3 regions of the Streptomyces sp. NPDC002055 genome follow, and region 2 is predicted to be linked to each of the others. Evidence: riboswitches for the same ligand, from Rfam matches in the RefSeq annotation. Region 2 holds a riboswitch; each other region holds the start of a gene.
The links. Region 2 has a riboswitch for glycine ahead of gcvP (aminomethyl-transferring glycine dehydrogenase). Riboswitches for the same ligand answer to the same signal wherever they lie in the genome.

Region 1: another riboswitch for glycine. It lies ahead of gcvT (glycine cleavage system aminomethyltransferase GcvT); the one in region 2 lies ahead of gcvP (aminomethyl-transferring glycine dehydrogenase).
Region 3: another riboswitch for glycine. It lies ahead of gcvP (aminomethyl-transferring glycine dehydrogenase); the one in region 2 lies ahead of gcvP (aminomethyl-transferring glycine dehydrogenase).

What each region holds. Positions count from the first base shown of each region.
Region 1 covers NZ_JBEOXS010000056.1:14,914-18,826, forward strand. Annotated here, with positions in the region: gene gcvH (glycine cleavage system protein GcvH) at 1-327, opposite strand, end outside; gene gcvT (glycine cleavage system aminomethyltransferase GcvT) at 510-1,643, opposite strand; glycine riboswitch at 1,802-1,907, opposite strand; gene ABT112_RS27560 (AAA family ATPase) at 2,051-2,755, shown strand; gene ABT112_RS27565 (enhanced serine sensitivity protein SseB) at 3,105-3,887, shown strand.
Region 2 covers NZ_JBEOXS010000046.1:24,618-28,530, forward strand. Annotated here, with positions in the region: gene gcvP (aminomethyl-transferring glycine dehydrogenase) at 1-1,783, opposite strand, end outside; glycine riboswitch at 1,836-1,933, opposite strand; glycine riboswitch at 1,934-2,029, opposite strand; gene ABT112_RS25235 (WD40 repeat domain-containing protein) at 2,546-3,913, opposite strand, start outside.
Region 3 covers NZ_JBEOXS010000036.1:10,156-14,068, forward strand. Annotated here, with positions in the region: gene ABT112_RS22180 (DNA polymerase IV) at 1-640, shown strand, start outside; gene ABT112_RS22185 (PRC-barrel domain-containing protein) at 556-933, opposite strand; glycine riboswitch at 1,048-1,143, shown strand; gene gcvP (aminomethyl-transferring glycine dehydrogenase) at 1,332-3,913, shown strand, end outside.

The DNA of each region.
Region 1 (3,913 bases), on a different contig from region 2:
CTCGTCAGTGACCCTCACCTTGAACAGCCAGCCGCCCTCGAAGGGGGCGGAGTTCACCAGCGCGGGGTCGTCCACGACGTCCTGGTTGATCTCGGTGACCTCGCCGGTGACCGGGGAGTACAGATCGCTGACCGACTTGGTCGACTCCAGCTCACCGCAGGACTCGCCCGCGGTGACGGTGTCGCCGGCCTCCGGGAGCTGGACGTAGACGACGTCACCGAGCGCGTCGGCGGCGTGCGAGGTGATGCCCACGGTCGACACACCGTCCTCGGCGACGGTGAGCCACTCGTGCTCCTTGCTGTAGCGCAGCTGCTGGGGGTTGCTCATGACCTGATTCTCCTGGATGAGGGGGCGTGCTGTGGTGCCGGGTCTTGACAGATGGGACGGCCGTGACGAGAGATTCCCGACAACCGGTCGGCAGTGGGTGACCGGCCGGTGACCGGTGCCCGTCGGGGTGGCGCGGACAGGCCGCGACGTCAGCGCGCCGCTGGTGGGGACCGGCGGGGACGTCAGCGCTGCCGCTTGTAGAACGGCAGGGCGACGACCTCGTACAGCTCGTGGCTGCCGCGGATGTCCACCGCGACCCCCTCGGTGCCGGGCGCGGCGTGCTCGGCGTCCACATAGGCGATGGCGACGGGCTTGCCGAGGGTGGGCGAGGGGGCGCCCGAAGTGACCTCGCCGATCACGGTGCCGGAGCCGGCGGCCACCACCGGGTACCCGGCGCGCGGCACCCGGCGGCCCTCGGCGATCAGGCCGACCAGCTTGCGCGGCGGGGCCTCCTCGGCCCGCTTCGCCGCGGCCTCCAAGGCCTCACGGCCGACGAAGCGGCCGTCGTTGGTGGTCTTCTCGAACTTCACGACCCGGCCCAGCCCCGCGTCGAACGGGGTGGTGTCCGTGGTCAGCTCGTGCCCGTACAGCGGCATGCCCGCCTCCAGGCGCAGGGTGTCCCGGCAGGACAGGCCGCACGGCACCAGGCCCGCGTCCTTGCCCGCCTCCGTCAGCGCCTGCCACAGAGCCTCGGCGTCGCCGGGCGCCACGAACAGCTCGAAGCCGTCCTCGCCGGTGTAGCCGGTCCGGGCGATCAGCGCGGACACCCCGGCCACCGTGCCGGGCAGTCCGGCGTAGTACTTCAGCCCGTCCAGGTCGGCGTCGGTCAGCGACTTCAGGATGCCGGGGGACTCCGGTCCCTGGACGGCCAGCAGGGCGTACGCCTCCCGGTCGTCCCGCACGGCGGCGCCCGCGAAGCCCGCCGCGCGCTCGGTCAGCGCGTCCAGCACGACCTGCGCGTTCGAGGCGTTGGCGACGACCATGAACTCCTCGTCGGCCAGCCGGTAGACGATCAGGTCGTCGAGGATGCCGCCCCGGTCGTCGCAGATCATGGTGTAGCGGGCGCGGCCGGGAGCGAGCGCGGAGAGATTGCCGACCAGGGAGTAGTCCAGCAGCGCCCCGGCCTCCGGGCCGGTCAGGGTGATCTCACCCATGTGGGAGAGGTCGAAGAGTCCGGCGCGGGTCCGCACCGCCAGGTGCTCGTCGCGCTCGCTGCCGTAGCGCAGCGGCATGTCCCAGCCGGCGAAGTCGGTCATGGTGGCGCCGAGCCCGCGGTGCAGTGCGTCGAGGGCGGTACGGCGTGATGCATCGGTCATGTTCAGGCTCCCAAGCAAGGGTGGCGAGGCTCTGTCGACAACAACACAGCCTCCCCATCTGTCATCGGAACCTGAGAGGTTCGCCACGACCCGGCAGGCGGGTCACAGCTTGCACCTTGGGTGGGACCGCTCCACGGCGGCCCGCTTTTCAGATGTGCCTCGCCTGCGCGGTACGGGGCCTGAGAGATTCAAGGGAGGACTTGCTCCTTCGGCGCTCCGGCGCCCGGCTCACTGCCGGTCCGGAGACTCTCCCGCGCGGGTTACAAGCGGCCGGTATGGAGTTTGCGCGCACATCATTGCACGCCTGTGACACTTTCGGACCCTGCGGGCGGGGGATAAGGCGGTTGTATGGCATTACCTTTTCTTGAAACTCTGCGGCAGCCGCAGTGACCGGACCTGGGAGGACGATCACGGTGCAGAGCCACGGAACGTTTGCGACAGCCTCGGGGGTCGGGCTCGGCGCGGTGCCCAGCCAGACGGGCCCGGGAGCCCCGGCCGCCCCGGGCGTCGTCCGCCCCGGCCGCCTGGCCGGCACCACGGAGCTGCGCGGGCGCCCGGCCGCCGCGCTGCGCTACCCCGCCGGGGACGTGCTCGTCGTCTCCGGCCTGCCCGGCAGCGGCAAGAGCACCCTGATCCGGCGGGCGGCCGGCGCCCCGGAGCACGGCGGGGCCCGGGTCCACCGGGTGGACTCGCAGGACACCAGGGACCGCTGGGAGCGCAGGATGCCCGCGCTGCTCCCGTACGCCGTCTACCGCCCCCTCGTCCGCCTGGCGCACTACGCCGGGCTGCGCCGCGCGCTGCGCTCCGGCGACAGCGTCGTGGTGCACGACTGCGGCAGCCTCGTCTGGGTGCGCCGCTGGCTGGCCCGCGACGCCCGCCGGCGCGGCCGCTCCCTGCACCTGGCGCTGCTCGACGTGGAGCCGCGGGTCGCCCTGGAGGGGCAGGCCTCGCGCGGGCGCGGGGTCTCCGGATACGCCTTCGCCCGGCACCGGCGCGCCGTGGGGCGGCTGGTCCGGGAGCTGGAGGCCGGGCGGCTGCCGGACGGCTGCGCCTCGGCCGTCCTGCTGGACCGCCGGGCCGCGACCACACTCTCCGGCATCGGGTTCGACTGACCGACGCAGGCGGTCACCGGCCGTCCGCGACCGCCCCTGACCGGTGCCGAACGAACACGGACCGGGACCCGGACCCGGACCGGGACCCGGACCGGGACCCGGACCGGGGCCCGGCAGGCGGACCCGACGGTTCCGCAGCCGCTCCGCAGCGGTCCCGGACGGTTCCGGAGCGCCCCCGTCCGGAGGATCCGTCCGTCCGCGGCGGGCGGGACGGCGCCAAATGGCGGAAAGGTCCGGCGCGTCCTGGAGGTTCCCGACAGAAATCCGGTCACCCCAGGGGAGCTCCCGCGGCCCGCAACCGCTAGGGTTCCTGTGCAGTTCGGACGAGACGTGGTGGGGCCCGATGAGCATGACGGAGCAGCACAGCTATACCTCGCTTCCCGACGGGGCGACCCCGGGCAGCGGATTCCCCGGCAATGCGCTCGAAGAGGCGCTCGCCGCCTCCGTGGGCGTGGCCGGCGCCGGGCCCCGGCTGGTCGAGGTGCTCGGCCGCAGCCATGTCTGGGTGCCGCTGCCAGGCGGCGGCAGCCGGGAGAGCCGGGACCTGGACCTGCCCACCGTCGAGATCGACGGCGCCGCGTACGTCCCGGTGTTCAGCTCCGAGCAGCAGTTCCTCCAGGTCGTCGGCTCGCATGTGTCGTTCACCGTCGCGCCGGCCCGGGAGTTCGCCCGCGGTCTCCCGCCGCAGCTCGGCATCGCCGTCAACCCGGGCGGGGCCGTCGGCGTTCCGCTGCCGCCCGCCGCCGTCGCCGAGCTCTGCCGGACCGGCCGGACCGAGCTCGACGGGCCCGCCTCGGGTGGCCGGGTGCGGCTCTTCGAGCCCGACTGGCAGGACGAACCCGTCGACTTCCTCGGCGCCGCCGCGGGCGAGTTCGCCGTCACCGGGCTGGTCCGCACCGCCCGCCGCGCCCTCGCCAGCGTCGAGGGCGACGCGCCCGCGCTGTTCGTCGGCGTCGAACTCGTCCGCTGCGAACCGGAGGACCGGACCGTGGTGATGGAGGCCCTGGGGCGTGCGCTGGGCGCGGTTCCGGTGCCCTGGCCGGTGCAATTGGTACTCCTGGACGTCGCGAACGACCCCGTGGGGCACTGGATGCTGGAGCGCGTGCGCCCCTTCCACACCGCGGAGCGCTGAACGCGACCCGGGTGTACCCCCGGTGG
Region 2 (3,913 bases):
ACACATCGCGTCCGGCCCCGCCGTTGGCCTCGTGGTAGCGGCGGATCGCCAGGAGGCCGGCGAGCTCGCCCTGCGAGCCGGCGTTGGGCTGGACGGAGACCTTGGCGTACCCGGTGACCTCGGCCAGCCATGTCTCCAGCTGTTCGACCAGGGCCAGGTACCCGGCGGCGTCGCTGAGGGGCGCGAAGGGGTGCAGGTCGGCGAAGCCGGGCAGGCTGACCGGCTCCATCTCCGTGGTCGCGTTGAGCTTCATCGTGCAGGACCCGAGCGGGATCATCCCGCGGTCCAGCGCGAAGTCACGGTCGGAGAGCTTGCGCAGATAGCGCAGCATCGCGGTCTCCGAACGGTGCCGGTGGAAGACCGGGTGGGTGAGGAAGGGGGATGTGCGCCGCAGGTCCTCCGGAAGCGCCGTCGGAGCGCCGGCCGCCGGCCGGTCCGGGTCGTCCCCCGCCTCGTCCCCCGCCGCGCCGAAGGCGGCGAACACCCGACGGACGTGGTCCGGGGAGGTGGCCTCGGAGCAGGAGACGCCGACGTGGTCGCCGTCCACCAGCCGCAGCAGCAGCCCCCGGTCGTGCGCGGCCGCGACGACCTCCTCGGCGCGGCCGGGGACCCGTACGAGCAGGGTGTCGAAGAACTCCCGGTGCACCACCGTGATCCCGCTGTCCCGCAGACCCGCGGCGATGCGTGTGGCGTGCCGGTGCGTCCGTCGGGCGATCGAGGTCAGGCCGTCGGGGCCGTGGTACACGGCGTACATCGAGGCGACCACGGCGAGCAGGACCTGCGCCGTGCAGATGTTGGAGGTCGCCTTGTCGCGGCGGATGTGCTGCTCGCGGGTCTGCAGGGCGAGGCGGTACGCCGGCCGTCCGGCGTTGTCCACGGACACGCCCACGAGCCGGCCGGGCAGGTGGCGTTCGAGCCCTCCGCGGACCGCGATGCAGCCCGCGTGCGGCCCGCCGTAGAACAGCGGGACACCGAACCGCTGGGACGAGCCCACGACGATGTCGGCGCCGAACTCCCCCGGCGGCACGAGCAGCGTGAGCGCCAGCAGGTCGGCGGCCACCGTGACCAGCGCCCCGCGCTCCCGTGCCGCGGCGGTCACCCGGCGCAGGTCGCGGACGGCTCCCGAGCAGCCGGGGTAGGACAGCACCACTCCGAAGAAGTCGTCCTCCGGCAGCGGTTCGGCGACGTCGATCTCGACGACCTCGACGCCGACCGCGGCCGCACGGGTGCGCAGGACGTCGAGGGTCTGCGGCAGGGTGTCGCGGTCGACCAGGACGCGGGGGCGGCCCTTGCGGGCGACGCGGCGCATGACCGTGACGGCCTCGGCGACCGCCGTGCCCTCGTCGAGCAGCGACGCGTTGGCGGTCGGCAGTCCGGTGAGGTCTCCGACCATGGTCTGGAAGTTGATCAGTGCTTCGAGCCGGCCCTGGCTGATCTCCGGCTGGTACGGCGTGTAAGCGGTGTACCACGACGGGTCCTCCAGCACGTTGCGCCGGATCACGGCGGGTGTGGTGGTCGCGTGGTAGCCCAGTCCGTTCATCGGGACGGCCACGGTGTTCCGGCCCGCGAGCTCCTGCAGTTCGGAGCGGGCCTCGGCCTCGGTGGCGGCGGGGGGCAGGTTCAGGCCGGACGGGCTCCGGATGCCGCTCGGGACGGCGGCGTCGATGAGGGCGGCGAGCGTCGGGTAGCCGACTTCGGACAGCATGGCGGCGCGGTCGGCGTCGTCGACACCGATGTGACGGGTGGCGAACGCACCCGACGCGGAGGACTCGGGAAAGGTCATGGTGGGAGGCTCCCTGTGGGGGCACCGCGATCGCGGTGCCGGGGACGGGTGGCCTCCCCGCTCTGTCATCGGTACCTGAGAGCTTCACCACCGGGTCCGGCGGTTTGCACCGTGGGCGCAGGACATGACGTCCTGTCTTTCCAGAGTCGCCTGGCCGAAGCGGTAGTGGGGCCTGAGAGATTCTGGGGAGAGTTGCTCCTTCGGCGCCTCGCCAAGGGTGGGCGAGGGCTCTCCCGCTTCGGTTCGAACAGCGCGATGTGGAGTTGTCGGGCCCGGCGGTGAGGCCGGGGGTACAGCGGCCTTCGGCGCCACGTCGTGGGACGACGTGAGCTCTCCCGCGCAGAATCGTCAGCGGTGTATGCGGTTGTCGGGTCTTTCGGGAGGCAACGTACGGGCACCGGAACACCGCCGTCAAGAGTCTGCTCGGTGGACGCTCCCGTAACGGCATCTGCCCAGGACGGGCACTCTGAGCTGCACAAACGCTGCTCGGCACGGGCGAGCGCCGGACTACTCGCAAGTAGTGTCCAGCGTTCGGCCGGATCCGTGACGCGGCACCGACCGCGAGCGCCGTTCCCGGCACAGGGGAGCGACGCTCGCCCCGGTGCCGGTCGAGGGGAACGGCACGTGCTCCCGGTCCGGTCGAGGGGAACGGCGCTCGCTTCCAGTGCCGGTCGGAGCGGCGCTCGCCCCCGGTGCGGTTGCCCCCGCACGGCCGGCCTCGCCCGGCGGAGCCGTCGGCTCCGCCGGGCGACGCGAGGGTCGCTACGCCGTCGGCCCGGCGCAGATCCGCTGGAGCTCCCCGGCGGCCCACCGCACGGACGTGTCGTCGTCCTCCAGCAGCGGCAGCAGGACGGGCAGTGCCTCCTGAACCGCCGCGCGCTGCGCCCGGCCCCGGTCGCCCCGGGCGTCCGGGAGGTCGGCGATATCGGCGATGAGGAGCAGCAGGGTCCCGCGGGCCCGGTTGGCCGGGTCGGTCATGAGCTCGACCAGGAACGGTACGGCGGGGGCGGCCGCCGTCAGGGAGCCGTCCTTGGACACGATCAGCCGGTACAGGTCGTGGACGGCCTGCTTGGCCGTGGCCTCGTCATCGGAGCCGATCCGGACGATCAGGTCGGACACGCCGTTCTCGTCGGCCGGCCCGCGCGCGGTCCAGAAGGAGCTCCAGTCGATCTCGTCGAGCTGCTCCCGCATCTTCCGCGTCGGCCAGAGCCGGTCCAGGTCCAGCCGCAGCACGGCGGTGCCGTCCGGGCCGGTCACCCGCAGCAGGCCGTCGGCGTCCAGGGCCAGGCCCTGGATCCCGGTGCCGAGCCGCAGATCCGCGACGACGTCGGTGTAGAGGTCCCACACGCGGACCAGGCCGTCCGCCCACGCGGCCGCCACCGCCGGGCCGGTGCCGGGCTTCCCGGCGGCGACCGCCGTGACCGCCGTCCGCCTGCGGTCGAACGGGCTCCGCCGCGGGGCCTTGTCCGTCAGCCAGAAGCGGAGGACGCCGTTCGAGTCGCCGCTGACCACCACGCGCCGGCCGCTGTCCATCCGTACGCAGCCGGCCCCGGTCACCGGCGCGCGGTGCAGGGCACGGCTCTCGGCCTCGGACGGCGCCTCACCATCCGTCGCCCAGAGGTGGATCGCTCCGTCACGATCCCCCGCGACGACCGTGGTCCCGTCCTGATCGGCCGTCACCACCGTACGGCCGGTCACCTCGTCGAGGCCGGTCACGCGGGGAACGGCGGGCTCCTCCGGCGCGGCGCCCGCCGACACCACCGTCCACCGTCCCCGGTCGTCGGTGTCCCCGGCCGCGAGTGCCACCGGGCGAAGGTCCTCCAGGGGCGCCGGCACCTCGCTGGGCCCCTTGATGTCCCCGTCCTCGTACGGGACTCCCAGGGTGTCGGCGACCTGGACCAGCGCCTCGCGCGTGCGTCCGTGGATCACGATCGCGAAGTCCGCGCCCGGGCCCCGGCCGTGGCGGATCAGCGCGTCCGGTCCGCCGTACGACAGCGCGTCGGTGCCCATCTCCTGCCACGGCAGCAGTCCCAGCTCCCGGTAGGACGCGCGGAGCCGCTCGACGATCGCCGCGTCGTCCTCCACCACCGTGCGGTGGATCCGCAGGCTCCAGCCGAAGTTCCCCGGCAT
Region 3 (3,913 bases), on a different contig from region 2:
CTTCTCCACGCTGACCCGGTCCGAGACCCAGCGCGGCCCCACCGACGACCCCACGGTCATCCGGGAGGCCGCCGCGCGGCTCCTGGAGCTCGTGGACACCACCGGGGGCGTGCGGCTGCTGGGTGTCGGGGTCACGGGGCTGGCCGACTTCACGCAGGAGGATCTGTTCGCCCAGGCCGCCACGGCAGAGGCCGCCGCGGCGCTGGAGGCGGCCGCGGCTGCGGCCGCCGGGGACGTGGAGCGGGCCGAGGAGTCGCAGGCGGAGCCCGCCCCGGTGGCGCCGGAAGCTGGGGAGACCACGGTGGAGCAGGTGCGCCGCTGGGTGCCGGGGCACGATGTGCGCCATGCGGAGCTGGGGCCCGGCTGGGTGCAGGGCAGCGGCGTGGGCAGGGTCACCGTGCGGTTCGAACAGCCCTGGTCGGCGCCCGGCCGGGTGCGGACCTTCCCCGTCGACGACCCGGACCTGGAGCCGTCCGAGCCGCTGCCGCTGAAACCCGGCGGCCCGGGGGAGGCCGCTGCTCCGGAGGGCCGGCCGGAGGTGACCGCTGCGGGCGGTCAGTCGTCGTTGCCCGCCAGCCGCCCGAAGTCCTGGTCGTCGGGGCCCGGCCCGTCCTCCGGGGACGTGGCGTCGAGCCCGTAGTGGTGGTAGAGCTGCAGCTCCTGCTCCGGCGAGAGGTGGCGGCCGACGCCGAAGTCGGGTGCGCGCTTGATCAGCGCGCGGTGGTAGGGGACGCGCAGGGTGTCGTCGACGATCTCGCTGGGCTCCAGCGGGACGAAGGCGTCGCGCCCGAACAGGCCGGTGCGCACCGCGGCCCACTCCGGGAGGCCGGTCGCGTCGTCCAGGTACACCTCGTCCACGGTGCCGATTTTCGCTCCGTCGAGGTCGAATGCCTTGCGGCCGATCAGGCTCCGCGGATCGATATCGGTCTGCACGGTCCCTCCCGCTGTTCGCAGATCCTCTACGAGAACTACGAAAGGGCACATTCCGCCCCTCGGCCACTCGAGCGACCGGCCCGGAGAGCCACTGGTACGCTGGCAAATGGCTGCAGACCCCGTGCGGGAGAGTCCTCCACCAGCAAGAGGAGGCGCCGAAGGAGCAAATCCTCCCCGGAATCTCTCAGGCACACGTACCGCACGGACGAGGTCACTCTGGAAAGCAGGGCGGGCATCGGCCGTGTATTGCGCCGGAACCCCTCCTCACCGACGGTGAAAACCGGACCGCCCCGGCGGACCGGTGAAGCTCTCAGGTCGAGATGACAGAGGGGGAGGCCGTCGGGGCACCCGTGCCGTGGTGCCCCTCGCAGGTCGCGTCGACCAGGAGGCCTCCGCAGATGACCGCCGATCGCATCCCACTCTCCCAGCTGGAACGTGGCACTCCCTTCGAGCAGCGCCACATCGGACCCGACAGCGAGGCGCAGGCGAAGATGCTCGCCCAGGTGGGCTACGGCTCCCTGGACGAACTCACCGCCGCCGCCGTCCCCGACGTGATCAAGAACGCCGGGGAGCTGGACCTGCCGGACGCCCGCACCGAGGCGGAGGTCCTCGCCGAGCTGCGCGGCCTCGCCGAGCGCAACGAGGTGCTGGCGCCGATGATCGGCCTCGGCTACCACGGCACCTTCACCCCGCCGGTGATCCTCCGCAACGTGATGGAGAACCCCGCCTGGTACACGGCGTACACGCCGTACCAGCCGGAGATCTCGCAGGGCCGCCTCGAGGCGCTGCTGAACTTCCAGACCGTCGTCGCGGACCTGACCGGGCTCCCCACCTCGGGCGCCTCGCTGCTCGACGAGGGCACGGCCGCCGCCGAGGCCATGGCGCTTTCCCGCCGGGTCGGCAAGGTGAAGAACGGCGTCTTCCTGATCGACGCCGACTGTCTGCCGCAGACCATCGCCGTCATCGAGACCCGCGCCGAGCCGACGGGCGTCGAGGTCGTCGTCGCCGACCTCTCCGAGGGCATCCCGGCGGACGTCGCCGAGCGCGGTGTCTTCGGTGTGCTGCTCCAGTACCCGGGCGCCTCCGGGCAGGTGCGCGACCTGCGTCCGGTCATCGAGCGGGCCCATGAGCTGGGCGCGATCGTCACGGTCGCCGCCGACCTCCTCGCCCTCACCGTGCTCACCTCGCCCGGCGAGCTGGGCGCGGACATCGCGGTGGGCAACAGCCAGCGGTTCGGCGTCCCCATGGGCTTCGGCGGCCCGCACGCCGGCTTCATGGCCGTGCGCGACACGTTCGCCCGCAGCCTCCCCGGCCGACTGGTCGGAGTCTCCGTGGACGCCGACGGCACCAAGGCGTACCGGCTGGCGCTGCAGACCCGTGAGCAGCACATCCGCCGGGAGAAGGCGACGAGCAACATCTGCACCGCGCAGGTCCTGCTCGCCGTCATGGCCGGGCTGTACGCCGTCTACCACGGCCCGGACGGGCTCGCAGGCATCGCCCGCCGCACCCACCGCTACGCCACGCTGCTCGCGGCGGGCCTGCGGGCCGGGGGCGTGGAGATCGTGCACGGCGCGTACTTCGACACCGTGACCGCCCGGGTGCCGGGCCGCGCCGCCGAGGTCGTGGCCGCCGCTCGCAAGGCCGGGGTCAACCTGCGGCAGGTCGACGCCGACCTCGTCGGCATTTCCTGCGACGAGACCACCCTCCGTGACCAGGTGGCGGCTGTCTGGGGCGCGTTCGGCGTCGAGGCGGACATCGAGGCCCTGGACGCCACGGCGGAGGACACCCTCCCCGAGGCCCTGCTCCGCCGGGGCGAGTACCTCACCCACCCGGTGTTCCACCAGCACCGCTCCGAGACCGCGATGCTGCGCTACCTGCGCCGCCTCTCCGACCGGGACTACGCGCTGGACCGCGGGATGATCCCGCTCGGCTCCTGCACCATGAAGCTCAACGCGACCACGGAGATGGAGCCGGTCACCTGGCCGCAGTTCGGGGCGCTGCACCCGTTCGCGCCGGTCGAGCAGGCCGGGGGCTATCTGACCCTCATCCGTGAGCTCGAGGAGCGGCTCGCCGAGGTCACCGGCTACGACAAGGTCTCCCTTCAGCCCAACGCGGGCTCCCAGGGCGAGCTGGCCGGTCTGCTGGCCGTCCGGGCGTACCACCGGGCCAACGGCGACGATCAGCGCACCGTCTGCCTGATCCCCTCCTCGGCGCACGGCACCAACGCTGCCAGCGCCGTGATGGCCGGGATGAAGGTCGTGGTCGTCAAGACCCGCGAGGACGGCGACGTCGACGTCGAGGACCTGCACGCCAAGATCGAGAAGCACGGCGACGAGCTCGCGGTGCTGATGGTGACCTACCCGTCGACGCACGGCGTCTTCGAGGAGCACATCACCGACATCTGCGCGGCCGTGCACGACGCGGGCGGCCAGGTCTACGTGGACGGCGCCAACCTCAACGCGCTGGTGGGCCTCGCCAAGCCGGGCCGGTTCGGCTCGGACGTCTCGCACCTGAACCTGCACAAGACGTTCTGCATCCCGCACGGCGGCGGCGGTCCGGGCGTCGGCCCGGTCGGCGTGCGCGCGCATCTGGCGCCGTACCTGCCGAACCACCCGCTCCAGCCGGCCGCCGGGCCGGAGACCGGGGTCGGCCCGATCTCCGCCGCGCCGTGGGGCTCCGCCGGCATCCTGCCGATCTCCTGGGCGTACGTCCGGCTGATGGGGGCCGAGGGGCTGCGGCGGGCCACCCAGGTGGCCGTGCTCGGTGCCAACTACATCGCCAAGCGGCTGGAGCCGCACTACCCGGTGCTCTACACCGGTCCGCACGGCCTGGTCGCCCACGAGTGCATCGTGGACCTGCGCCCGCTGACCAAGGCGACCGGGGTCACCGTCGACGATGTCGCCAAGCGGCTCATCGACTACGGCTTCCATGCGCCGACCATGTCGTTCCCGGTGGCCGGCACGCTGATGATCGAGCCCAC